4 regions of the Paractinoplanes rhizophilus genome follow, and region 2 is predicted to be linked to each of the others. Evidence: riboswitches for the same ligand, from Rfam matches in the RefSeq annotation. Region 2 holds a riboswitch; each other region holds the start of a gene.
What was found. Region 2 has a riboswitch for cyclic di-AMP ahead of ACFQS1_RS09775 (coiled-coil domain-containing protein). Riboswitches for the same ligand answer to the same signal wherever they lie in the genome.
Positions count from the first base shown of each region.

Region 1: linked by a shared signal. The riboswitch ahead of ACFQS1_RS04720 (C40 family peptidase) and the one ahead of ACFQS1_RS09775 (coiled-coil domain-containing protein) in region 2 are both predicted to bind cyclic di-AMP.
Region 3: linked by a shared signal. The riboswitch ahead of ACFQS1_RS01380 (C40 family peptidase) and the one ahead of ACFQS1_RS09775 (coiled-coil domain-containing protein) in region 2 are both predicted to bind cyclic di-AMP.
Region 4: linked by a shared signal. The riboswitch ahead of ACFQS1_RS05975 (transglycosylase family protein) and the one ahead of ACFQS1_RS09775 (coiled-coil domain-containing protein) in region 2 are both predicted to bind cyclic di-AMP.

Region 1 covers NZ_JBHTBJ010000002.1:173,911-179,477, reverse strand. Annotated here, with positions in the region: gene leuS (leucine--tRNA ligase) at 1-2,719, shown strand, start outside; gene ACFQS1_RS04720 (C40 family peptidase) at 2,777-3,592, opposite strand; cyclic di-AMP (ydaO/yuaA leader) riboswitch at 3,599-3,730, opposite strand; gene ACFQS1_RS04715 (Mur ligase family protein) at 4,166-5,389, shown strand; gene ACFQS1_RS04710 (type 1 glutamine amidotransferase) at 5,419-5,567, shown strand, end outside.
Region 2 covers NZ_JBHTBJ010000005.1:142,979-148,545, forward strand. Annotated here, with positions in the region: gene ACFQS1_RS09755 (TetR/AcrR family transcriptional regulator) at 1-143, opposite strand, end outside; gene ACFQS1_RS09760 (ABC transporter permease) at 323-1,219, shown strand; gene ACFQS1_RS09765 (ABC transporter ATP-binding protein) at 1,212-1,988, shown strand; gene ACFQS1_RS09770 (coiled-coil domain-containing protein) at 2,089-3,102, opposite strand; cyclic di-AMP (ydaO/yuaA leader) riboswitch at 3,107-3,258, opposite strand; cyclic di-AMP (ydaO/yuaA leader) riboswitch at 3,466-3,614, shown strand; gene ACFQS1_RS09775 (coiled-coil domain-containing protein) at 3,620-4,657, shown strand; gene ACFQS1_RS09780 (glycoside hydrolase family 65 protein) at 4,771-5,567, opposite strand, start outside.
Region 3 covers NZ_JBHTBJ010000001.1:317,125-322,691, forward strand. Annotated here, with positions in the region: gene ACFQS1_RS01370 (epoxide hydrolase family protein) at 1-661, opposite strand, end outside; gene ACFQS1_RS01375 (MarR family winged helix-turn-helix transcriptional regulator) at 715-1,164, shown strand; gene ACFQS1_RS01380 (C40 family peptidase) at 1,317-2,309, opposite strand; cyclic di-AMP (ydaO/yuaA leader) riboswitch at 2,326-2,462, opposite strand; gene ACFQS1_RS01385 (M56 family metallopeptidase) at 2,585-3,487, opposite strand; gene ACFQS1_RS01390 (BlaI/MecI/CopY family transcriptional regulator) at 3,534-3,881, opposite strand; gene ACFQS1_RS01395 (cytochrome ubiquinol oxidase subunit I) at 3,958-5,319, shown strand; gene cydB (cytochrome d ubiquinol oxidase subunit II) at 5,335-5,567, shown strand, end outside.
Region 4 covers NZ_JBHTBJ010000003.1:38,919-44,485, forward strand. Annotated here, with positions in the region: gene ACFQS1_RS05960 (GatB/YqeY domain-containing protein) at 1-280, opposite strand, end outside; gene ACFQS1_RS05965 (LysR family transcriptional regulator) at 478-1,356, opposite strand; gene ACFQS1_RS05970 (YybH family protein) at 1,427-1,792, shown strand; gene ACFQS1_RS05975 (transglycosylase family protein) at 1,911-2,639, opposite strand; cyclic di-AMP (ydaO/yuaA leader) riboswitch at 2,641-2,800, opposite strand; gene ACFQS1_RS05980 (saccharopine dehydrogenase family protein) at 3,058-4,296, shown strand; gene ACFQS1_RS05985 (GNAT family N-acetyltransferase) at 4,511-5,179, shown strand; gene ACFQS1_RS05990 (DNA glycosylase AlkZ-like family protein) at 5,231-5,567, shown strand, end outside.

The DNA.
Region 1 (5,567 bases), on a different contig from region 2:
GGCCGAGCACGGGACGTTCTACGCCCCCAACCCGGCCGGTGACCTGGCCGATCCGGCGCACCCCCGGGCCGGCGCGCCCAAGCTGCACGTCCAGGACATGTTCCCGTACCCCTCGGGCGCGGGACTGCACGTGGGTCACCCGCTCGGGTACATCGGCACCGACAGCTACACCCGCTACAAGCGGATGGCCGGCTTCAACGTGCTGCACCCGATGGGCTTCGACGCGTTCGGCCTGCCCGCCGAGCAGTACGCGGTGCAGACCGGCACCCACCCGGCGATCACCACGGCGGCCAACGTCGAGCGGTACAAGGTTCAGCTGCGGCGGCTGGGGCTGGCGTACGACGACCGGCGCTCGTTCGCGACCACCGACCCGGAGTACTACCGGTGGACGCAGTGGATCTTCCTGCAGGTCTTCAACTCCTGGTACGACGAGAAGATCCGCAAGGCCCGGCCGATCGCCGCGCTGATCGCCGAGTTCGAGGCGGGCACCCGGCCCACGCCCGGCAAGCCGTGGGCCGAGCTGTCCCCGATCGAGCGGCGCAAGCTGGTCGACGGCCACCGCCTGGCCTACATCAGCGAGGCCCCGGTCAACTGGTGCCCGGGCCTGGGCACCGTGCTGGCCAACGAGGAGGTCACGCCGGACGGACGCAGCGAGCGCGGCAACTTCCCGGTCTTCCAGCGCAGCCTGCGGCAGTGGATGATGCGGATCACCGCGTACGGGGACCGCCTGATCGAGGACCTGGACACCCTGGACTGGCCGGAGCCGGTCAAGCTGATGCAGCGCAACTGGATCGGCCGGTCCCGCGGCGCGCACGTCGACTTCCCGGTCGGATCCGACCAGATCACCGTGTTCACCACCCGGCCCGACACGCTGTTCGGCGCCACCTACATGGTGCTGGCCCCCGAGCACGAGCTGGTCAACAAGATCACGCCCGCCGAGTGGCCGGACGGGACGAATCGGAAGTGGACCGGCGGATTCGACACGCCCGGCGAGGCGATCGCCGCGTACCGGGCGGAAGCCGCGGCCAAGACCGACCAGGAGCGGACCGAGTCCAAGGAGAAGACCGGCGTCTTCACCGGCGCGTACGCCACGAACCCGGTCAACCAGCAGCGGATCCCGGTCTTCGTCGCCGACTACGTGCTGGCCGGCTACGGCACCGGGGCGATCATGGCGGTGCCCGGCCAGGACGAGCGCGACTGGGAGTTCGCCGAGAACTTCGAACTGCCGATCATCCGTACGGTGAAAGCTCCTGATGATTTTGTGGGCGCCTTCACCGGGGAGGGCCCGGCCATCAACAGCGACTGGCTGGACGGCAAGGGCGTCGCCGAGGCCAAGGCCGCGATGATCGCGTGGCTGGAGCAGCACGGGCATGGCCGCGGTGCCACCACCTACCGCCTGCGCGACTGGCTGTTCAGCCGCCAGCGGTACTGGGGCGAGCCGTTCCCGATCGTGTACGACGAGTCCGGGCTGCCGGTCGCGCTGCCCGACTCGATGCTGCCGGTCGTGCTGCCCGACGTCGACGACTTCTCGCCGCGCACCTTCGCCCCGGACGACGCCGACAGCGAGCCCGAGACGCCGCTGTCGCGCAAGAAGGACTGGGTCGAGGTCGAGCTGGACCTGGGCGACGGTCCGAAGAAGTACACCCGCGAGACCAACACGATGCCGCAGTGGGCCGGCTCCTGCTGGTACGAGCTGCGCTACCTGGACCCGCGCAACGACAAGGCGCTGGTGGACCCGGACAACGAGGCGTACTGGATGGGCCCGCAGCGCGACGGCGACTCCGGCGGTGTCGACCTGTATGTCGGCGGCGTCGAGCACGCGGTGCTGCACCTGCTGTACTCCCGCTTCTGGCACAAGGTCCTGTACGACCTGGGCCACGTCTCGTCGTTCGAGCCGTTCCGGAAGCTGTTCAACCAGGGCTACATCCAGGCGTACGCGTACCGGGACGCGCGCGGCGTGATCGTGCCGGCCGAGGAGGTGGTCGAGCGCGACGGCAAGTACTTCTACGACGGCAACGAGGTCTTCCGCGAGTACGGGAAGATGGGCAAGTCGCTGAAGAACGTCGTCACGCCCGACGAGATGTGCGAGCAGTACGGCGCCGACACGTTCCGGGTGTACGAGATGGCGATGGGCCCGCTGGATGTCTCGCGGCCGTGGGAGACCCGGGCCGTGGTCGGGTCGCAGCGGTTCCTGCAGCGGGTCTGGCGCCTGGTCGTGGATGAGGAGACCGGCGCCGTACGCGTCACCGACCAGCCGCTGGAACCGGCGGTGCGCAAGCATCTGCACCGGACCATCGCCGGTGTCCGGGAGGACATGGACGAGCTGCGGTTCAACACCGCGATCGCCAAGCTGATCGAGCTGACCAACGCGCTGACCCCGCTGCCGGTGGTCTCGCGGGAGGCGGTCGAGCCGCTGGTGCTGATGGTGTCGCCGTTCGCGCCGCACCTGGCCGAGGAGCTGTGGCGCAAGCTGGGCCACCCGGACACGCTGGCCTACGCCGACTTCCCGGTGGCGGACCCGGCGCAGCTGAAGGCGGAGTCGATCACGTACCCGGTGCAGGTGAACGGCAAGGTGCGCGGCCGGATCTCGGTCGCCCCGGAGACCGGCGAGGCCGACGTCCGGTCGGCCGCGCTGGCCGAGGTCGGCGAGGTGCTGGCCGGGCGCGAGCCCAGGAAGGTCATCGTCGTGCCGGGACGTCTGGTCAGCGTCGTGGTGTGACGTCGAGGACGAAAGGGGCGCCCCGCGAACCGCGGGGCGCCCTTTCCGCTTGGTGCGTCAGGCGATTCGGCGTACGACGTAGTTGCTGCCGTACATCTTGTGCTTGCCGACCCGCGCGCCGGTGTGCGGGGAGTCGTACATGTACCCGCTTCCGGCGTAGATACCCGCGTGGTAGCCGTACGAGCCCGAGCGGAAGATGATCAGGTCACCGACCTTCTTGCTGCCCTTGCTGACGGCCTTGCCGTACTTCTGCTGCGAGTTGGCCTTGTGCGGCAGCGACTTGCCTGCCGCCTTCTTGTAGACGTACTTGGTGAAACCGGAGCAGTCGAACCGCTTCGGCCCCGCCGCGCCGTACAGGTACAGCGCGCCCGTGTGCTTCTTGGCCTCGGCCAGGATCCGCGCGCCCTTGTTCTGCCGGACCGTGACGCGGATCGACTTCCCGACGTGGGTGTTGTACGCGCCGTTGCCGATGTAGACGGCGCGGACGCTGACACTTGACGCCGGCTTCCAGTACAGGTTGGCCGCACCGGCAGTGTTGATCTTGGTGGCGGTCTGGTCGACCCACTTGCCACCGCGATAGCCCTGCAGCTTGACCCAGCCGAGCTTGATCGCCGCGCCGGTCTTGGGGTTGTAGTACCGGGCGGTGACCCGGATCTTCTGGCCCTTGTTGATCGTCCGCGAGCTGATCGTGGTGCCGACTCGCGGAGTGGGCTTGGCGGCCGCCGCCTGGGCAGCGGTCACGACGGGGGTGGCGGCACTCGCCGCCGGCGTCGAGATCAGCTGGCCCGCGCAGAGGCAGAGGCCCAGGGACAGCGCGGCGGTTCCGGTGCCGACGGACAGCCGCCGACGCCGGCTCGAACTTTGTTCGTGCACGGTAAGGGAATCCCTCCGGCACGCCTGCGAGGTTAGCTGTCGGGTTCGGGCGGGAAGGATGCCCGGTCGCCGTGGTGGCCGACTTCACCCCGAGGTTGCCCCGTTGCCCGCCACCGGAGCGGGTGGCGGCGGAGCGGACCGGCTGTCTCTCTCGAGAAGCTGTGGGTCCCCCGTCCCTGCCCCCGTATGCCTTTGTGGTCGTGCGTGCTGCGTGGTCGCGACTCCCGGCCCGGGGCAGGGCTCGGCGTGAGCCTGGTCGTCGCGAGCCGGTCCACGGCGGACCGGCCCAACCTTGCTACCTGAAATCTCGCTTGATCGTCGGTCTTGGTCTGATCACGCAGCGTGTTTGGCACAGGGGTTACTGTCCAGTTTGTTAGCTCCCGGAGACAAATGCCATCGCGCATCGTCATGAGCCGCTCACGAACGGTGGAAGGTTACGGGTGAAACACGACACACAAAAAGTGCTTGTAACCCTTTGTCCGCAGGCCAGAGGGCATTCAGTAGACTCCCGGCCGCCAGCAACCGGATGTAACCAACGGGTCGGGTACCCTCGCTCCCGTGACGGACGGCAAGATGCCCCTGCGGGCCAAGGTTGCGACCAGCGTGTCCAAGACCGCGGCGGCGCTCTCCAGGGCCGCGGGACGCGGCGACGGCTCGGTCATCGGCGGATGGCTCGGCCTCAAGATCGACCCCGACCTGCTGGCTCATCTCGCCTCGGGCCGCGCGGTCGCCCTCATCTCGGGCACCAACGGCAAGACCACCACGACCCGGCTCGCCGCGGCCGCGGTCTCGCACATCGGCCGGGTCGCCACCAACTCGTTCGGCGCCAACATGCCCACCGGGCACACGTCGGCGCTCGCCAAGGCCGGCGTCACCCCGTTCGCGGTCCTCGAGGTCGACGAGCACTACCTGGCCCGGGTCATCGACGCCACCAGGCCGCGCGTGGTCGCCCTTCTCAACCTCTCCCGCGACCAGCTCGACCGGGCCAAGGAGGTGGCGATGATGGCGCAGCTGTGGCGCGACGCCCTCGCCGGCCACCCCGAGGTCCGCGTGGTCGCCAACGCCGACGACCCGATGGTCGTCTGGGCAGCCGAGGGCAGCGGCCAGCAGGTCACCTGGTTCAGCGCCGGTCAGCGCTGGCTCGACGACTCGTTCGTCTGCCCGCAGAGCGGCCACCCGATCGAGCGCAACGGCGGCGACTGGTGGTGCGTCGGCTGCCCGCTGCGCCGCCCGCAACCGCACTGGCGCGTCGAGGACGACGGCGTGGTCGACCCGCGCGGCGACTGGCACCTCGTCAAGCTCCAGCTCCCCGGGCAGGTCAACCTGGGTAACGCCGCCACCGCCCTCGCGGTCGCGGCCGAGTTCGGGGTCCGCCCGATCGAGGCCCTGCCGCACCTCGCGACGGTCGCCTCGGTGGCCGGCCGCTACGCCCAGGTCGAGCGGGACGGACGAAACGTCCGTTTGCTGCTGGCGAAGAACCCGGCAAGCTGGCTCGAGGCGTTCGACATGGCGGAGCAGGCACCCACCCTGCTCTCCGTCAACGCCCGGGACCCCGACGGTCTCGACACCTCGTGGCTCTACGACGTGAACTTCGCGCCGTTGCGGGACCGGCCGGTGCTGATCACCGGTGACCGGGCCTATGACCTGGCGGTTCGCCTCGAGGTGAACGGTGTGCCGTTCCGGCACGTTAAGAGTTTTGACGAGGCGATCCAGGCAGTACCGCCCGGCCGCCTCGAAGTGATCGCCAACTACACGGCGTTCCAGGACATTCGAGCGGAGTTGGACCGTGTCAACTGAGCTGGCCCGCGGCGGAAAACAGAAGGAAAATCGTGACTGAGAGCATCTTGCGAATTGTCTGGATCTATCCGGACCTGCTCTCGACGTACGGCGACCGCGGCAACCTGCTGATCCTGGCCCGGCGCGCCGCGATGCGGGGCATCCCGGTCGAGACGTACGAGGTCCGCTCCGACCAGCC
Region 2 (5,567 bases):
CCGGCGCGGCGGGCCACGGCCTCGATCGAGAGCCGGCCGTAGCCGACCTCGGCCAGCTCCTGCATGACCGCGTCGCGGATCGCCTTGGTGATGTCGCCCCGGAGCACCGCTGCCCCGGCGGGTGCACGCTTGGTTGTCGCCACGCGATCACTATACGCCAGGACGTAACGGTTGCGTTCCGCCGTTTGGTCGGATAGCCTTCCGTCACGTCGATACGAACCCGTTCCATCGACAGCGGCTTGGCATCCTGATTGTTGTGTTCTCGCGGAAAGCAGCAGGACCCGATGACCCCCTCGGGCCGACGAGATCGGAGCACCACCCCATGGCTCAGACGACCGTCGTCGAGTCCTACTCCGGGCCGACCCCGAAGGAGTTGGCCCGGAAACACGGACTAGGCGCAGCGGGACGACTGCCCAGCCTGCCGGAGTACACCCGGCAGATCTGGTCGTACCGGCACTTCATCTGGGAGTTCGCGAGCGCCAAGGTCTCCGCCGCCCTGGGCAACACCCGCCTGGGCATGATCTGGCAGGTCCTGACGCCGCTGTTCAACGCGGCCGTCTACTACGTGATCTTCGGCGTGCTGCTGAACACCCAGCGCGGCGTGGACAACTTCATCCCGTACCTGTGCACCGGCGTTTTCATCTTCGGCTACACCCAGTCGGTGGTGCAGGCCGGCGTCACGGCGATCAGCGGCAACCTGGGGCTGATCCGGGCGCTGCACTTCCCCCGGGCCAGCCTGCCGCTCTCGATCACCCTGGTCGAGGCCCGCAACATGATCGCCTCGATGGCCGTGCTGATCGCCATCGTGCTGTTCAAGGGCGAGCCGCTCACCTGGGAGTGGCTGCTGCTGGTCCCGGCCCTGCTCCTGCAGACGGTCTTCAACGCGGGCTTCGCCATGCTGGTGGCCCGGCTCGGTTCCAAGCTGCACGACCTGCGCCAGCTGGTCCCGTTCATCATGCGGGTCTGGATGTACGGCTCGGCCGTGCTCTACCCGGTCACCCAGTTCACCGAGCACCTGCACGGCTGGAAGCTGGCCGTGGTCCAGGCCAACCCGCTGCTGATCTTCATCGAGCTGATGCGGCACGCGCTGATGGAGAACGTGACGCTGGCCGGGCCGCCGATGCTGCTCTGGACCCAGGCGGTCGCCTGGACGCTGGTCATCGGCCTCGGCGGGTACGCGTACTTCTGGCGTGGAGAGAAGGGTTACGGCCGTGGCTGACGACGAGCGGATCCCCACGATCATCGCGGACAACGCGCACATCATCTACCGCATCCACGGCTCGGTCTCGGCCGCGCAGAACTCGCCGGTGAGCAGCCTCAAGCGGCTGGTCACCCGCACCAAGAGCGCCGCGGTGCGCGAGGTGCACGCGGTCAAGGGCGTCAGCTTCGTGGCCTACAAGGGCGAGGCCATCGGGCTGATCGGCACCAACGGCTCGGGCAAGTCGACGCTGCTGCGGGCGATCGCCGGGCTGCTGCCGGTCGAGCCGGGCGGCGCGATCTACGCGGCCGGCCAGCCCTCGCTGCTCGGCGTGAACGCGGCGCTGATGAACGACCTGTCCGGCGAGCGCAACGTGACGCTCGGCTGCCTGGCCATGGGCATGACCCCGGCCGAGGTCAAAGGGCAGGTGCAGGACATCATCGACTTCTCCGGCATCAACGAGCGGGGCGACTTCAGCTCGCTGCCGATGCGGACGTACTCGTCCGGCATGGGCGCCCGGCTGCGCTTCGCGATCGCCGCGGCCAAGAAGCACGACGTGCTGCTCATCGACGAGGCCCTCGCGACCGGCGACGCGAAGTTCCGCAAGCGCAGCGAGCAGCGGGTGCGCGACCTGCGCGCCGAGGCCGGCACGGTGTTCCTGGTCAGCCACAGCGAGCAGTCGATCCGGGACACCTGCGAGCGGACCATCTGGCTGGAGAGCGGCGTGATCAAGGCCGACGGCCCGACCGAGGACGTGATGAAGGAGTACGAGACCTTCGTGAAGAAATGAGGCTTGTTCGCGATCTACGTCGAGCTTCGCATCAGCGCATGTGATGCAAACGGTCTCCACCGTCGCGAACAAGCCTCATCAGGTCTCGTACTCCTGTCGCTCACGGGCGTACCGATAGGTGCACGTGGTTGGTGTGGTCGCTCGACGGGTCGCCGTTGCCCCTCGTGTACGCCTTCCAGCCGCTGCTCGGCAGCCAGATGCGCCGGAACCAGATGACGTACAGCACGCCCAGCTTGCTCGAGTTGTTGATGAAGTAGTTCGCCAGGTTGTTGCCGTACGTCTTGCTGCTGCCGGTCGCCACCCCGCCGAACCCGCCCTTGTCGGCCGCGAAGTCGCAGGCCCGGCCCTTGGGATGCTCGCCGCTGTTCTGCTCGCGGAAGCAGTGCACGTAGTGGGTGAAGCCGTCCGCCTGGGCCTCCCGCATGGCGTGCAGCATGCGCTGGGTGATCCGGCCACCGCTGGTCGGGTCGTCCACCATGCCGCTGCCACCCTGGAACGCGCCGGCGCCCTTGCTGCTGCCGCCGTCGCTGGGCTGCGGGTCGTCCTGGCCGGCGTTGGCCGCCTTGAGCGCGCTCTCGGCCTGGACCTTGCGCTTGGCCATCACGTTGACCTGCTTCTGCTGGTCGCGGATGGTCGCTTCGATCGCCAGCTTGGCCTTGGCCTGGCCGTCGCGGGTGGCCTGGAGGTCGGCCATCACGGCCTTCTCCTTCACCGCGACGGTCTGGAGGGTCTCGGCGCGGTCCAGGAACCCGCCGGCCGAGTCCGCGGTGAGCAGCGCGCTCATCGGGCCGAGCCGGCCGCTCATGTAGGACTGCTGGACGATCTTGTCGAACGCGGCCTGCCGGGGGGCCAGGTCGGTGTCCAGCTGCTTGAGCCGGGCGGTCAGCTCGACCTGCCGCTTCTTGCTCGCGGCCAGCGCGTCCTTGGCCTCGAGGTAACCCTTGGAGGCGGCCTCGAGCTGCTGGATCAGGGTCTTGGAGCCGCCCTCGCCGTCGTCGCCGGTGTCGCCCGGGGCCGCGGCGGCGGGCCCCGCGACCGCGAAGGCCAGGCCGCAGGCGGCCACCAGCATGGCGAGCGTCGCCGCTAATCGCCGGCGGACAGTAATGTGCCGCACAAACTGTTCCTTCCGTCGGCCGCCGACCGAGTTAGCTGACGGGTTCGGGACGGAAGTTCCCTACCACGCCTTCGGCGTGGATTCACCCCAACGCTGAGTTTCCTCAATCGCAGTGGTTCCCCGGCTCGCCTTGCGGCGATTAGGCGGCGATCCCCGGGCGGGGATCGGGACCGACGATACCCACGACATCGATTGATCGACAGATCTCGCACTCCACGCGATCACCGGATAACCGTCTGTCGACTTATTACGGAAAGTGGCCGAAGGATTACCACATTCGCATTTTCCCGGCACTGAACTGTCGCGCGACCTCGGGTAAACTCACCCGCGGCTCTGCCACCGAGGCACCGCCCCCGAGGTGCCGGCAGGCCGCCGCCCAATCGCCGCGAGGCGAGCCGGGGACCCAGGTTTCGCAGGGGTGAATCCGGGCCGAGTCGACAGACGAGGCCCGGTAGGGATCGCTTCCGTCCCGAACCCGTCAGCTAACCCGGTCGGCGGTAACCCGGAAGGAACCTGAATGACCGTACGTCCCCGCCGGTGGCTGACCCTCGCCCTGGCGCCGCTCGTGGCTGCCTCGATCTTCGCGGCGCCCGCCGCGCCCGCGAGCGCCGATCCCGACGATTCGTCGTCCTCGTCGGCCCAGCCCGACGAAAAGGGTGACGAGATCGAGTCGAACGCCACCCTCAACGAGGTCCTCGAGTCGTCGAACCGCAAGTTTGTGCAGGCCAAGGCGGCCGTCGCGAAATCGACCTCGACGCAGAAGAAGCTCGCGATCGAGATCAACCTGGCCGAGGCCAAGCGCGACTCGCTGATTCCCGAGGTCAACGCGATCGCGGCGCAGCAGTACCGCACCGGCCACCTCGGCGCCGCGAGCTTCCTGCTCGGCAGCCAGGGATCGGACGACTTCCTCGCCAAGGCGGTCTCGCTCGAGGAGATCAACGCCCTGCACGACCGGAAGCTGCACGAGCTCAACACGGCGATCGACGAGGTCACCGCCAAGAAGGCGGAGCTCGACGCCGAGGTGAAGCAGCAGCAGACCAACCTGGTCGCGATGAAGAAGCAGAAGGAGGCGGCCGACAAGGCGCTCGCGCTGGTCGGCGGCAAGAGCCTCACCGGCGGCTTCGTCGACGCGGTGTCCAAGCGGGCGGCACCGGCCCCGCGCAACTCCGACGGCGGATTCTCCGCCGAGAAATGCAACGTGAACGACCCGACCACAAGCGGTTGCATCACCGCCCGTACATTGCACATGTACAAAGAGGTGAAGAAGGCGGGCTTCAATCGCTTCGTCGGTTGTCACCGCGACGGCGGCCCGTTCGAGCATCCGAAGGGCCGGGCCTGCGACTGGTCGTTGCAGAAGAGCGGATTCTCGGTCGCGCACAACGCCGACATGAAGAACTACGGCAACGACCTGATGGCGTTCCTGGTGCGCAACGCCGATCGCCTGGGCATCTATTACGTCATCTGGTACGCGCAGATCTGGTTCCCGGCCACCGGCTGGCACGCCTATCACGGCGCGAGCAGCCACAAGGACCACGTACACGTCTCGATGCTTTAAAGAAAAGGGCCCCGCTGGGGGCCCTTTTCGGTCAGTGAGGGTTGTTCGGGGCGGTGGAGACCAAGCCGCTGACGTACGGCGAGGTGCAACTCGAGGCCGGCCCCGAACAACCCTCAGTCCTGCGGCGCCCGGCGGACCGGCGCCCGGCCGGCCGGCTGCGTGGGCGGCGGGCCGACCGGGCCCTGCGGCGGGATCGGCACGGTCACCGGCTTCACCTGGGTCACCTCGATCTCCTTGCCGTGGTGGGTGAAGACCAGGCGGGCCGAGCCGCCACCGTTGCGCAGCGAGTAGGTGACCTCGTCGGCGGTCACGTTCACCCGCACCCGCAGCCCCCGCCACAGCAGGGAGAACTCCAGGCTGCTGATCCGGCTGGGCAGGCGCGGCGCGAACGACAGCTGGCCGTTGAAGTCGCGCATGCCGCCGAGGCCGGCGACCAGCGAGATCCAGGTCCCGGCCAGCGACGCGACGTGCACGCCGTCGCGGGAGTTCTGGTGCAGGTCGTGCAGGTCCATCAGCGCGGCCTCGCCCAGGTAGTCGTGGGCCAGCTCGAGATGACCCACCTCGGCGGCCAGGACGGCCTGGACGCACGCCGAGAGCGAGGAGTCCCGGACCGTCCGCGCGTCGTAGTAGGCGAAGTTGCGCTGCTTCTCCTCCGGCGTGAACGCGTCGCCCCGGATGTACATCGCCATGACCAGGTCGGCCTGCTTGACCACCTGCTTGCGGTACAGGTCGAAGTACGGGTAGTTCAGCAGCAGCGGGTACGCCTCCGGGGGCGTGTTCTCGAAGTCCCACTCCTGCAGCCGGGTGAAGCCCTCCGATTGCTGGTGCACCTGGAGCTCCCGGTCGTACGGGATGTGCACGGCCGCCGCCGCGTCCCGCCAGGAGGCCATCTCCTCGTCGTCCACGCCGA
Region 3 (5,567 bases), on a different contig from region 2:
GATGTGGATGCCGATTCGCGGCCAGTTTCCGGGTTTTCGCCAGCCGTTCGGCATCGAGCGGGGAGAGTTTCCCGTCGTAGTCGCCGGCGGTCGGCATGAAGTTGATGTGCACGCCGATCACGTGCTCGGTGTCGGCGGCGGCCACGAGACGCGAGATGCCGGAACCCCAGTCCCCGCCCTGGGCGCCGTATCGCTCGTACCCGAGTTGGGCCATGAGGGTCGCCCAAGCCTGCGCGACCCGCTGCTGGCCCCACCCGCGCGAGTGGGTGGGCCCGGAGAAACCGAACCCCGGTATCGCCGGGATCACCAGGTGGAAACGCGCCGTGAGCAGCGGGATCAGGTCGAGGAACTCGACCACCGAGCCGGGCCATCCGTGGGTGAGGATCAGCGGGATCGCGTCCGGCGACGCCGAGCGGATGTGCAGGAACCAGATGTTCTCGCCGTCGATGGTGGTCGTGAACTGCGGGTACGCGTTGAGCCGCGCCTCGTGGGCACGCCAGTCGAGTTTGCGCCACGAGTCGGCAAGTTGCCGCACCCGGTCGAGCGGGATGCCGTAGTCCCAGCCCGCGCCGGGCAGCTCGTCGGGCCAGCGGGTGCGGGCGAGCCGGTCGTGAAGGTCGTCGAGGTCGGCCTGCGCAACGTGAATGCGGTATTCGTTCATATGGCTAACGTTAGTCCGACTAACGTTAGAACGACAAATGTTAGGGTGATCACGTGGACCATGTGGAGCACCTGCCGAGTTGGCTGCTGACCCAGACGGCCGGGTACGCGGGACGCATGGTCAGCGCCCGGTTCGCCGATGTCGGCGCGCGCGGCTACCACTACCGGGTGCTCTCCTCGCTGGCCACCGGCGGCCCGGCCAGCCAGGCCGATCTCGGCCGGCGCGTCGGCATCCACCTCAGCGACATGGTCAAGGCGCTGAACGAGCTGGAGGCCGGCGGTTTCGTCCAGCGGGTGCCCAACCCCGGCGACCGCCGCCGCAACATCATCACGATCACCGATCGGGGCCGCGAGCGCGCCGAGCAGCTGGCGCGCCAGGTCAGCGCGATCCAGGACGAGGTGTTCGAGCCGCTCGACGACGCGGAGCGCGAGCAGCTGACGACGCTGCTGGGAAAGCTCTACCGGCACCACCGGGCTCGGGAGTCTCCCCCGCCGATGGAATGAGCCGCGCGGCTGGTTTGCGGCCTCGCGACGTGCTGAGGCCGAGGCAACTTTCCGTGTCGAGTGTGGAGACAACAATGCCGGCAGGGTTCAGAACCCCGCCGGCACAGTCATGAAGAACCTCTGCCCGGTCGCCGCTCGCCGGCGATCGGACCTCAGCCCGGTCGCCGGTAGCCGGCGATCGGACCCCGGTCGATCGTCGCCATCCGCACATGGTCGCCCGTGTGCGGCGCGTGCACCACCATGCCGCCGCCGATGTAGATGGCGACGTGATGGAGGCTTCCCGGGTAGTAGAAGACCAGGTCACCGGGCTGGAGATTGCTCCGGGACACGGACCTTCCCTCGTTCCACTGGTCCCTCGTGTAGTGCTCGAGGTGCACACCCACGCTGGCCCACGCCGCCTTCGTCAGGCCCGAGCAGTCGTAGCTGCCCGGTCCGTCGGCACCGAAGACGTAGGGCTTGCCGATGAGGTCGCAGGCCCGCTGCGCCGCACGGCCGCCCTTGTCGTTGGTGTAGGTGACAGGGCACGGTCCGGTCTTGTACGGCCCGTCGGCCTCGCCGGAGGCGCCGTACGCCTGGATCCGCAGCTTCTGCAGGCTGTCGATCTTCTTCTGGATCGCGGCCTTCTGCTTGGCCAGGTCGGCATCGCGGGCCGCGATGGACTTGGTCAGCACGTCCAGGTCGGACTTCATGCCGGCGTACTTGTCGCGAAGTTTCGCGACACCGGCGATCTGGTCCTGCTGGTGCCGGGCAAGCTGATCGAGATAGGTCAGCTTGTCGGTCAGCCCGGTGGGCGACCCACTCATGATCATGGCGTTGAACGCGTTCGGCGCGCCCTGCTTGTACGCGTCGACGGCCAGGCCACGAACCTGGGAAAGGGCGACGTCCACCTGCACCTGGAGCGGAGTGAGCTGCTTGGTGAGGTTCTTCAGCTGAGCCTGGTTCTTGAGCAGTTTTCCGTGCACGTCGTTGTACTGCTCGATGACCGGCTCGAGTTGGTTCCACTGCTTGTCGATCTCGGCCTCGACGGTGGCCGGGTCGGGTGCTGCGTGCGCTACGGACGGGCCGGTGAGAACGATCCCGACCGCGGCGGCGGCGCAGACGAGACTGCGCAGAACTGCGGCGCGGCGCGCCCCAATCCGTTTCACGTAGGTGCGTCATCCCTTCTTCCGTCTGGCCGCCGACCGGGTTAGCTGACGGGTTCGGGCGGGAAGCGCGCCCGGCCGCAGGGGGACTGCGGCTTCACCCCGACTACCTGGGTCCCCGGTTCGCCGCGTGCGGCGATTAGGCGGTGATCCGTCAGATCGGCCGGATGGACGATGGGGGGCTGCCGGACCGCCGACCACCGTACCCTCGATCATGTCGGTAACTGAAGTTGCCACGGCGGGGAAACTTCCTGCACGGCTTTCGCTACCGAGCGTGGTCAGAGCGGCCAGGCGTCCAGCGCGCGGTCGAGCCACGGGACCACCAGGATCACGGTGGGTAGCACCAGCAGGGCAAGCGCGGCGAGCGCCGCGACCGCGGTGAGCGCCCGCGACGGCGGTTGCGAGGCCGCCAGGCGGTCCAGCCGGCGCCGTTGCGAGTCCCGTTCGGGCACGACTTCCTCCGCCAGGGGGACGGCGTCGGTCAGGCGTTCGAGGGCGCCGCGCAGCGGCGCCGCGCCGGTGCGCTTTCTGGCGGCGTCGTCGGCCACCATCTCCAGGAGCACATGGACGGCGTCCAGCGGCGCCCGGCTGCGCAGGGGGCGGGGCACGGCGCGATAGAAGGCCGTGAACGACTCCATCACCACCTCGTGCCGGTGGCGCAGGTGGGTCTGCTCGTGGGCGAGGACGGCGTCGACCTGATCGCGGTCGAGCAGGCGCAGCGCGCCGTCGCTGAGCACCACGCGGGTCTCGCGGCCGGGCACGCAATACGCCAGCGGCAAGTTTCCGGCGAGGACCCGAACGTTTCCGGCGTCCAGTTCCTGGCGCTGCTCGGCCCGGTCGAGCAGGTCGACGAGCAGCCGATGCTTCGCGCGGCGGGCACGCGAGCGGCGCGAGACGCCCCACAGCGAGACCAGCAGCCGCAGCACGATGACGGCGGCGACGGCGAGGGCGCCGATCAGCGCGGCGGCGGTGACCGGTTTGCCGGAGCCGGCGGCGCGGGTCAGCTCCTCGGGCGCGGCGAGCACGACGCCGAGGGCGGAGAGCACGGCGGCCAGGGTGACGGCCTGCCACAGCAGCACGGCGGCGGCGGGCGCCCGGTCGGGCCAGCGGGCCCGCGCCAGCGGGCCGGGCACGATCAGCGACAGGGTCAGGCCGAGCGCGCCGAGCAGCAGCGCGGTCATCCGCCCCACCGGCCCGCTCGCCGCCCCGGCCACGAACGGCGAGCCATCATCCCTTCCGGGCGGCTTCGATGGCGGCCTGCAACGCCGCCGGCGAAAGTTGCCCGACGAAATACGCGAGGGCGGCGTCCTTGTCGGGGGTGGCGCTGAGCGCGTCGAGCATGACGGCCGCGGTCATCTCCTCACGCGACTGCGCCGGGACGTACCGGTAAGCCCGGTCGGCTTTCTGCTGCACGACGACCGATTTCTTGGCCAGCCGGTCGAGCACGGTCATCACGGTCGTGTAGGCGAGGTCGCGGTCGCGGCTCAGCGACTCGTGCACCTGCCGCACGGTGAGCGGTTCCGCGGCGTCCCACAGAACCGTCATGACCTCGCGTTCCAGGTCCCCAAGTGCCATGTGTCCCACTCTACTGCACGGCGTCGTACTACACGACGTAGTATCTACTACGAGCCGTCGTAGAGGGGGGAACTCAGTGGACGTGCTGGACCTGACGCGCCTGCAGTTCGCGGTCGTGACGATCTACCACTACTTCTTCGTGCCGCTGTCGATCAGCCTGGCGGCGATCGCGGCCGGCCTCGAGATCACCTGGCTGCGCACGAAGAACGAGAAGTTCCGCGACCTCACGAAATTCGTCGGAAAACTTCTCATCGTCACCTTCGCGGTCGGCGTGGTGACCGGCCTCGTGCAGGAGTTCCAGTTCGGCATGGGCTGGAGCGCCTTCGCGAAGTTCTACGGCGACGTCTTCGGGCCCACGCTGGCCATCGAGGGAATGCTCGCGTTCTTCCTGGAGGCAACTTTCCTGGCGCTCTGGTATTTCGGCTGGGAGCGGCTGCCCCGCCTCGCGCACGCGGCCACGATCGTGGTCGTCTCGCTGGGCACGATTCTGTCGGCGTTCATCATCCTGGCCGGCAACAGCTTCATGCAGAACCCGATCGCGTACGAGATGGATCCGGTCACTGGACGTGCGCGCCTGACGTCGTTCGCCGAGCTGCTGACGAACAAGGTGAACCTGGCCGCCTTCCCGCACACCCTGGCCGGGGCGGCGATGATCGGGGGCGCGCTGCTGCTGGCGATCGCGGTGTGGCGGATGGCGGCCGAGCCGGCGCACCGGACGCTCGCCCGGCTGGGCGCCTGGGTGATGCTGGCCGGCGGGGCCGCGACCGCGCTGACCGGCGACCACCTGGGCAAGGTGATCACCGAGGTGCAGCCGATGAAGATGGCCGCCGCCGAGGCCCTGTACGAGACCACCAAGGGCGCGCCGTTCTCGATCTTCACGATCGGCTCGCCGCTGCCGTCGTTCTCGCTCGACATCCCATGGCTGCTGTCGATCCTCGCCAAGGGCTCGCCGGGCGCGACCGTCCAGGGCATCGACGACCTGCAGGCGCAGTACGCGGCCCAGTACGGTCCGGGCAGCTACGTGCCGATGATCCCGGTGGCGTTCTGGAGCTTCCGCCTGATGATCGGCGCCGGCATGCTGGCCGCGGCCGTCGGGGCGCTCTACCTCTGGCGTACGCGAAAGAACCGGGCCGCTCCCCGCTGGCTGACCCGATGGTTGCCGTTGATCCCACTGCTGCCGGCGGCGGCCAACACGCTCGGCTGGATCTTCACCGAGACGGCCCGGCAGCCGTGGATCGCGTTCGGCCTCACGAAAGTTGCCGACGGCATTTCCCCCGGCCTGACCAGCGCCGAGGTCCTCGCCTCGCTGGCCGGCTTCACGGTGATCTACGGGATCGTCGCCATCGTCTGGTTCCGCCTGATCCGCCATCTGGCCCGGCAGCCCCTGCATGTTTCCGAGGCTGCCGAGACGTCGCCCGAGCTCGCTCCCGTCTACTGAGGGATTTGGTTGGTCGTGATCACTTTCTGGTTCTCGGTCGTCGTGCTCGCCTGGGTGCTGTTCTTCGTGCTCGAGGGCTTCGACTTCGGTGTCGGCGTCCTCGGCCCACTGCTCGGCCGCGACGACCACGAGCGCGGCGCGATCGTGCGCACCATCGGCCCATTCTGGGACGGCAACGAGGTGTGGCTGGTCGCCGCGATCGGCGTCACTTTCGCCGCCTTTCCCGCGTGGTACGCCGCGCTGCTTTC
Region 4 (5,567 bases), on a different contig from region 2:
CGTCGGCGGCCGTCTCCCTCTCGACCACCTCGGCCCGGACGATGTCCTCGACCTCGACCTCGGTCAGCGCCCGGCGGGCGACCTCGGTCGCCCCGACACCCACCGCGATGTGCTCGATCGCGAGGCTCGTGCCCGGCGCTTCCGCGGCCGGCGCGACCGCCTCGGCGTTGTCGATCGCCGCCAGGGTGGCCCGCAGCGCCGCCGTGGCCGCCCGGTCGCGCGACTTCATGGCAGCCGGCAGCGCCGCACGAAGCTGCTGCCGCAGGGAGATCTCCGTCATGACGGCGACGGGATCGCGCCTCACATGTGGCCGGCCCTTCGCCCGCGCCGCGCCCCCGCTCTCCGCGCGCGACTCCGTTCCGTCGCGGCTTCGCATTGCGCCGCCGCGTCCCCTGGCCTCGCCGTCGAGCACGGGTCACCGACGACCACGCGGCAGCGTCCCGCCCGCGGCGCGTGTCGGGTCAGCCCGCGCCTTTGTCAGTTGTCGCCGAACTCCCGCCGGAGGTGTGGCAGCAGCGCGGCCAGCGCCGGGCTCGTCCGCGGTCGCCACACGAGCGCGAGCAGCGCCGGGATCCCCAGCTCGGTGATCGGCACGGCCACGAGTCCGGGGTGCAGCTTGCCCATCGACTCGCTCAGCACCGCGATGCCCAGGCCCCGCGCCGCCATGTCGGCGACGGCCGCGGGCGCCGACGCGACCAGCACCACGTCGGGAATCAGGCTCGCGGACACGCACGCCTCGTCGAAGGCGGCCCGGATGCCGGTCCCCTCCGGGAGGGTGACGAGAGAGTAGGCCATCAGCTCGCGCAGCGGCAGCCCGGCCACGCTCGCCTGTGGATGGTCGGGCGGCACCAGTGCCACCAGGCCCTCGCTGGCGATCACCTGGGCGGAGAGGTGCTCGGGCGGCGCGCACGCGACGCCGACGAGGGCGATGTCGGCCAGGCCGGTCCGTACGGAGTTGACGAGAGTGCGGGAGTCGTCCTCGAGCAGTTCCAATTCGATCGCCGGGTGCTCGCGGTGGAAGGCGGCCAGCGCGGCGAACAGCGGAGTGATCTCGCAGCCGGTCACCATCCCGACCGTGAGGTGCCCGCGGACCAGGCCCTTCACCTCGTCGATCGCCTGGCGCAGACGGGTGGCCGCGGTCAGCGCCGCCTGGGCGTACTCGAGGGCCACCCGACCCGCCTCGGTAAGTCGCGCGACCCGCCCGGACCGGTCGAAAAGCTCGGCGCCCAGCTCGGCCTCCAGCGCCTTGACCTGGGCGCTCACCCCGGACTGGCTGATGTGCACGCGCTGGGCGGCGCGGGTGAATCCGGCCTCCTCGGCCACCGCCACGAAGTATTCGAGCTGCCGCAGTTCCATAACCGCAAATTCTAGCTCTCAGAAAAACTATGCGTTGGACTTCTGAATCGCACCGCGCGAGGGTGGAGTCATGACCGAACGCGAAAAGGCTCGTCAGCCCGAAGACCTGACCCGGCTGTTCGTCGAGCGCGCCAACGCGAAGGACGCGGAGGGCCTCGCCCTGCTCTACGAGGAGGATGCGGTGATGGCCTATCCGCCCGGACAACAGACCGTCGGCCGGGCAGCGATCCAAAAGCTGTGGGAGCAGGCGCTGCCGCACATGCCGGCCTTCGAGCCGGAGCAGCCGCTGCCGACGCTGATCAGCGGTGACCTGGCGCTGACCTCGACCCCGCCCAAGGACAACGCCGGCGCCCGCGCGCAGGTGGTGCGCCGCCAGCCCGACGGCACCTGGCTGCGCGTGCTCGACCAGCCCGAGTTCGTCACCCCGAAAGACTGATCCCCGGCAAGCGCCTGCTTCCGGCGCCCGCGATCTCGCGGGTGGGGATGCGACCCGGCCGCCCCGGGGAATGAGCGGCCGGATCGCTACGGGTGGATCTTGGATCGCTACGGGTGGATCAGAGCGCGATCCGCTGACCGGGGAAGATCAGGTCGGGGTTGCTGATGGTGCTGGTGTTCAGCTGGTACAGGGTGTGCCAGCCGCCCTTGATGTGGTTGCTCGTGGCGATGGCCGACAGCGTGTCGCCGGAGCGGACGACGTAGGTCTTGCCGGTGGCCTTCGCGGTCGTGCTACGGGTGACCTTGTGCGAGGTGGTCGCCCGGGTGGCCTGCTTGGTGGCCTTGTCGGCGGTCGACTTCGACTTGTGGGCCGAGCTGGACTTGTGGGCTGAGCTCGACTTGTGGGCTGAGCTCGACTTGTGGGTCGACTTCGACGACTTGGAGCCGCTCGTGTTGGTGCCCTTGTAGTGCTTCGAGGAGCCGGCCTTCTTGCCGCAGACCGGCCACGCGCCGATGCCCTGGCCGTTCAGCACCTTCTCGGCGATCCGGATCTGCTGCGCCTTGCTCGCCTTGTTCGCGGTGCTGGCGTACTTGGTGCCGCCGTAGGCCTTCCACGTGCTGCGGCTGAACTGCAGCCCGCCGTAGTAGCCGTTGCCGGTGTTGATGCTCCAGTTGCCGCCCGACTCGCACTGCGCGACCGCGTCCCAGTTCACACTGGACGCCTGCGCGGGGGAAGCGGGGCCCAGCAGGGCGGCCGTGCCCGCGACGCCGAAGGCGGCGAGGCCGATCGCGAAACGGGCGTGCTTGCGCGCCCGCGGCGTGCGGGCATGCTTGTGGATCTGTGCCATGAAAGAGAACCCTCCACGCCTGCGAGGTCAGCTGTCGGGTTCGGGCTGAGGTGCCCGGCCGCCATCGTGCGGCTTCACCCCGAGGCGCGCGCATCGCGCGCCGAGGAACGTTTGGGTCCCCCGCTCCCTGCCACGAGTTCGATGTCCGGCGGGCGGTGGCAGGGACTCGGCGTTCCACCCGCGGTGCCCGCATCGCGGACCGGCCGACGGTATCCACGGCTCAAGGAGAACGGCCAAGCCCAGCGCCTTAATGGTGACGTTGTTCTCAGCTATTGCCCCATTTGATCTTGCTTTATGTCGAGAATGACCGATTAACACGCTTGTGCGACCGAAGTCGTCGGTGGGGCCGGCCGATGCGTCATTACCGATCAGTAACTTGTTCGGCCGAACGCCGGAACCTGGTGCAGAATCGGCTGCCATGAGCGACCAGCCCCGCGATCACGACATCGTCGTCTACGGCGCCTCCGGCTTTGTCGGGGCGCTGGTGGCTCGATATCTGGCCGAGCACGCCCCGGCCGGCACGCGAATCGCCCTGGCCGGCCGCTCCGAGGCCAGGATCGCCGAGGTCAAGCGGCGTCTCGGCGTCGACTGGCCGGTTCTCGTGGCCGACGCCACCGACGTGCCGGCACTCGAGCGGATCGCGGCCGCGACGCGGGTGGTCGTCACCACCGTCGGGCCATATGCGAAATACGGCAAAGCGCTCGTCCGGGCCTGCGCCGCGGCCGGCACCGACTACGCCGACCTCACCGGCGAGGTGTTGTTCGCCCGGCAGAGCATCGACGACAACCACGAGCTCGCCCGCTCGACCGGCGCCCGCATCGTGCACTCCTGCGGCTTCGACTCGATCCCGTCCGACATCGGCGTGCACGTGCTCGCGCAGCAGGTCACGGCCGACGGCGCCGGCGAGCTCACCGACACCACGCTGGTCGTCACCAGCATGCGGGGCGGGATCAGCGGCGGCACGATCGACTCGATGCGCCATCAGCTCGACGTGGTCAAGAATGACGGCAAGTTGCGCCGGGTCGCCGCCAGCCCGTACTCGCTGACCCCCGACCGATCCGCCGAGCCCGATCTGGGCCGGCAGGACGACACCGCGGTTCTCTCCGGTTCCGCCGTGCATCCGCGGCTGCGCGGCACGCTCGCGCCGTTCTTCATGGCCTCCTACAACACCCGGGTGGTGCGCCGCAGCAACGCGCTGCGCGGCTGGGAGTACGGCCGAGCCTTCCGCTACCGCGAGGCGATGAGCGTCGGCGCCTCCCCGCTCTCCCCGGTGATCGCCCACGGCACCCGGCTCGGCCTCGGCGCGCTGATGGCCGGCCTGTCGCTGCCGCCGACCCGCTATGTCCTCGATCGCATCCTGCCCAAGCCGGGCGAGGGCCCGGACGAGCAGTCCCGCGAGAAGGGGCATTTCACCATGGATCTGTTCGCCACGACGACCTCCGGCGTCCGCTACTCGGCCCGGTTCCGGGCCAAGGGCGACCCCGGCTACGCCGCCACCGCCGTCATGCTCGGCGAGTCGGCCCTCGCCCTCGCTCACGACCGCGACGCGCTGCCGGCCACCGAGGGCGGCGTCCTGACGCCGGCCACCGCCCTGGGCGACGCCCTGGTGACCCGCCTGCGCGCGGCCGGCATGGAGATCGCCGCCCGTCGCGGCTGAATCCGCGTCCGGCCGGACGCAGCATCTCCTCGATGCTCCCCGGCGCCCGCGGCGCGGCCTCCGAGACCCCGGCCAGCAGCCACCGCGCGTTCCTGGCGGGAGCGGCCGCCGTAGTTCTCGCCCCGCCGCGTCACCAGCGCGGTCCGCTCGTCCACGAGCTCAACGGTATTCGCCCGCCCCCGCCGCGTCGCACGCCTCGTGGATCATCGATCGGTTGCGGGGTGGCATCATGACGGACTGGCTTGAACCGGATTCATTCGGGCAGGATCAAGGCGTGGCCGCCAGCCGTCTCCCCTTCCCGATCACGCTGACGGGCGACGGCGTAGTCCTGCGCGAGTGGCGTTCCGACGATCTCGGCGACCTGATCGAGCTCCTCGACGATCCCGACATCGCCCGCTGGACGCCCATGCCCTCGCCGTTCGACACGGAGGCCGGCGTCGCGTACCTCAAACGCGCACGTCAGGGTCGGATGAGCGGTCAGCGCCTCCAGCTCGCGATCACCGAGCGCGGTGGCCGGCCCCTCGGCGAGGTGCTGCTCTTCGGCATCGACGCCGGCCTCAAAGAGGCCGAACTGGGCTATCTGGTGGGCGCGCGCCATCGTCGCCGCGGGCTGGCGTCGGGGTCCCTGTCCCTTCTTTCCGCGTACGCCGGAAGCACGCTCAAACTGAGCCGCCTGCTGCTGCGGATCGACCCGGCCAACACGGCCAGCGCCGCGGTCGCCCGCCGCTGCGGCTACACGCTGACCGGCGAGGCGCCCATCCTCCAGGTCGGCCCGCACGGCCCGAGCAGCCTCGACACCTGGGAGATGATGACGGGCCATCCCGGCAGCCGCCTCGATCGCCTGAAAAATGTCGCAGCCCGGCGGTACGGTCGTCGCACTTGAAAGAAAGCCGCCCCGTCGCCGGGGCGGCCTCCGGACCAACCGGGAGGTGTCATGGTCACTGTCGACCGTGCACAGGTGATGGCCTACCGCGTGACCGCCCTCGGCCTGGCCGAGCGCACCGATCAGCGCCCCGCCGACCTGCCCGTGCTCGATCTGGGCGTGCAGGAGTATTCCCCGGGTTCGCAGCGGGTCGCCCTGGCCGCCCGCACGTCGGCCGACCTCGACGACGAGCGCCTGATCACCGTCTGGGCCGCCCGCGGCGCCCCGCACCTGCACCGTCGCGCCGACCTGTCCACGTTGGTCAAACAGTTGTGGCCGGTCAGCGATGCCGACGCCACCGCACGCATCAAGAGCGGCCAGATCCGCGAGGGCATGCTGCTCGGCATCG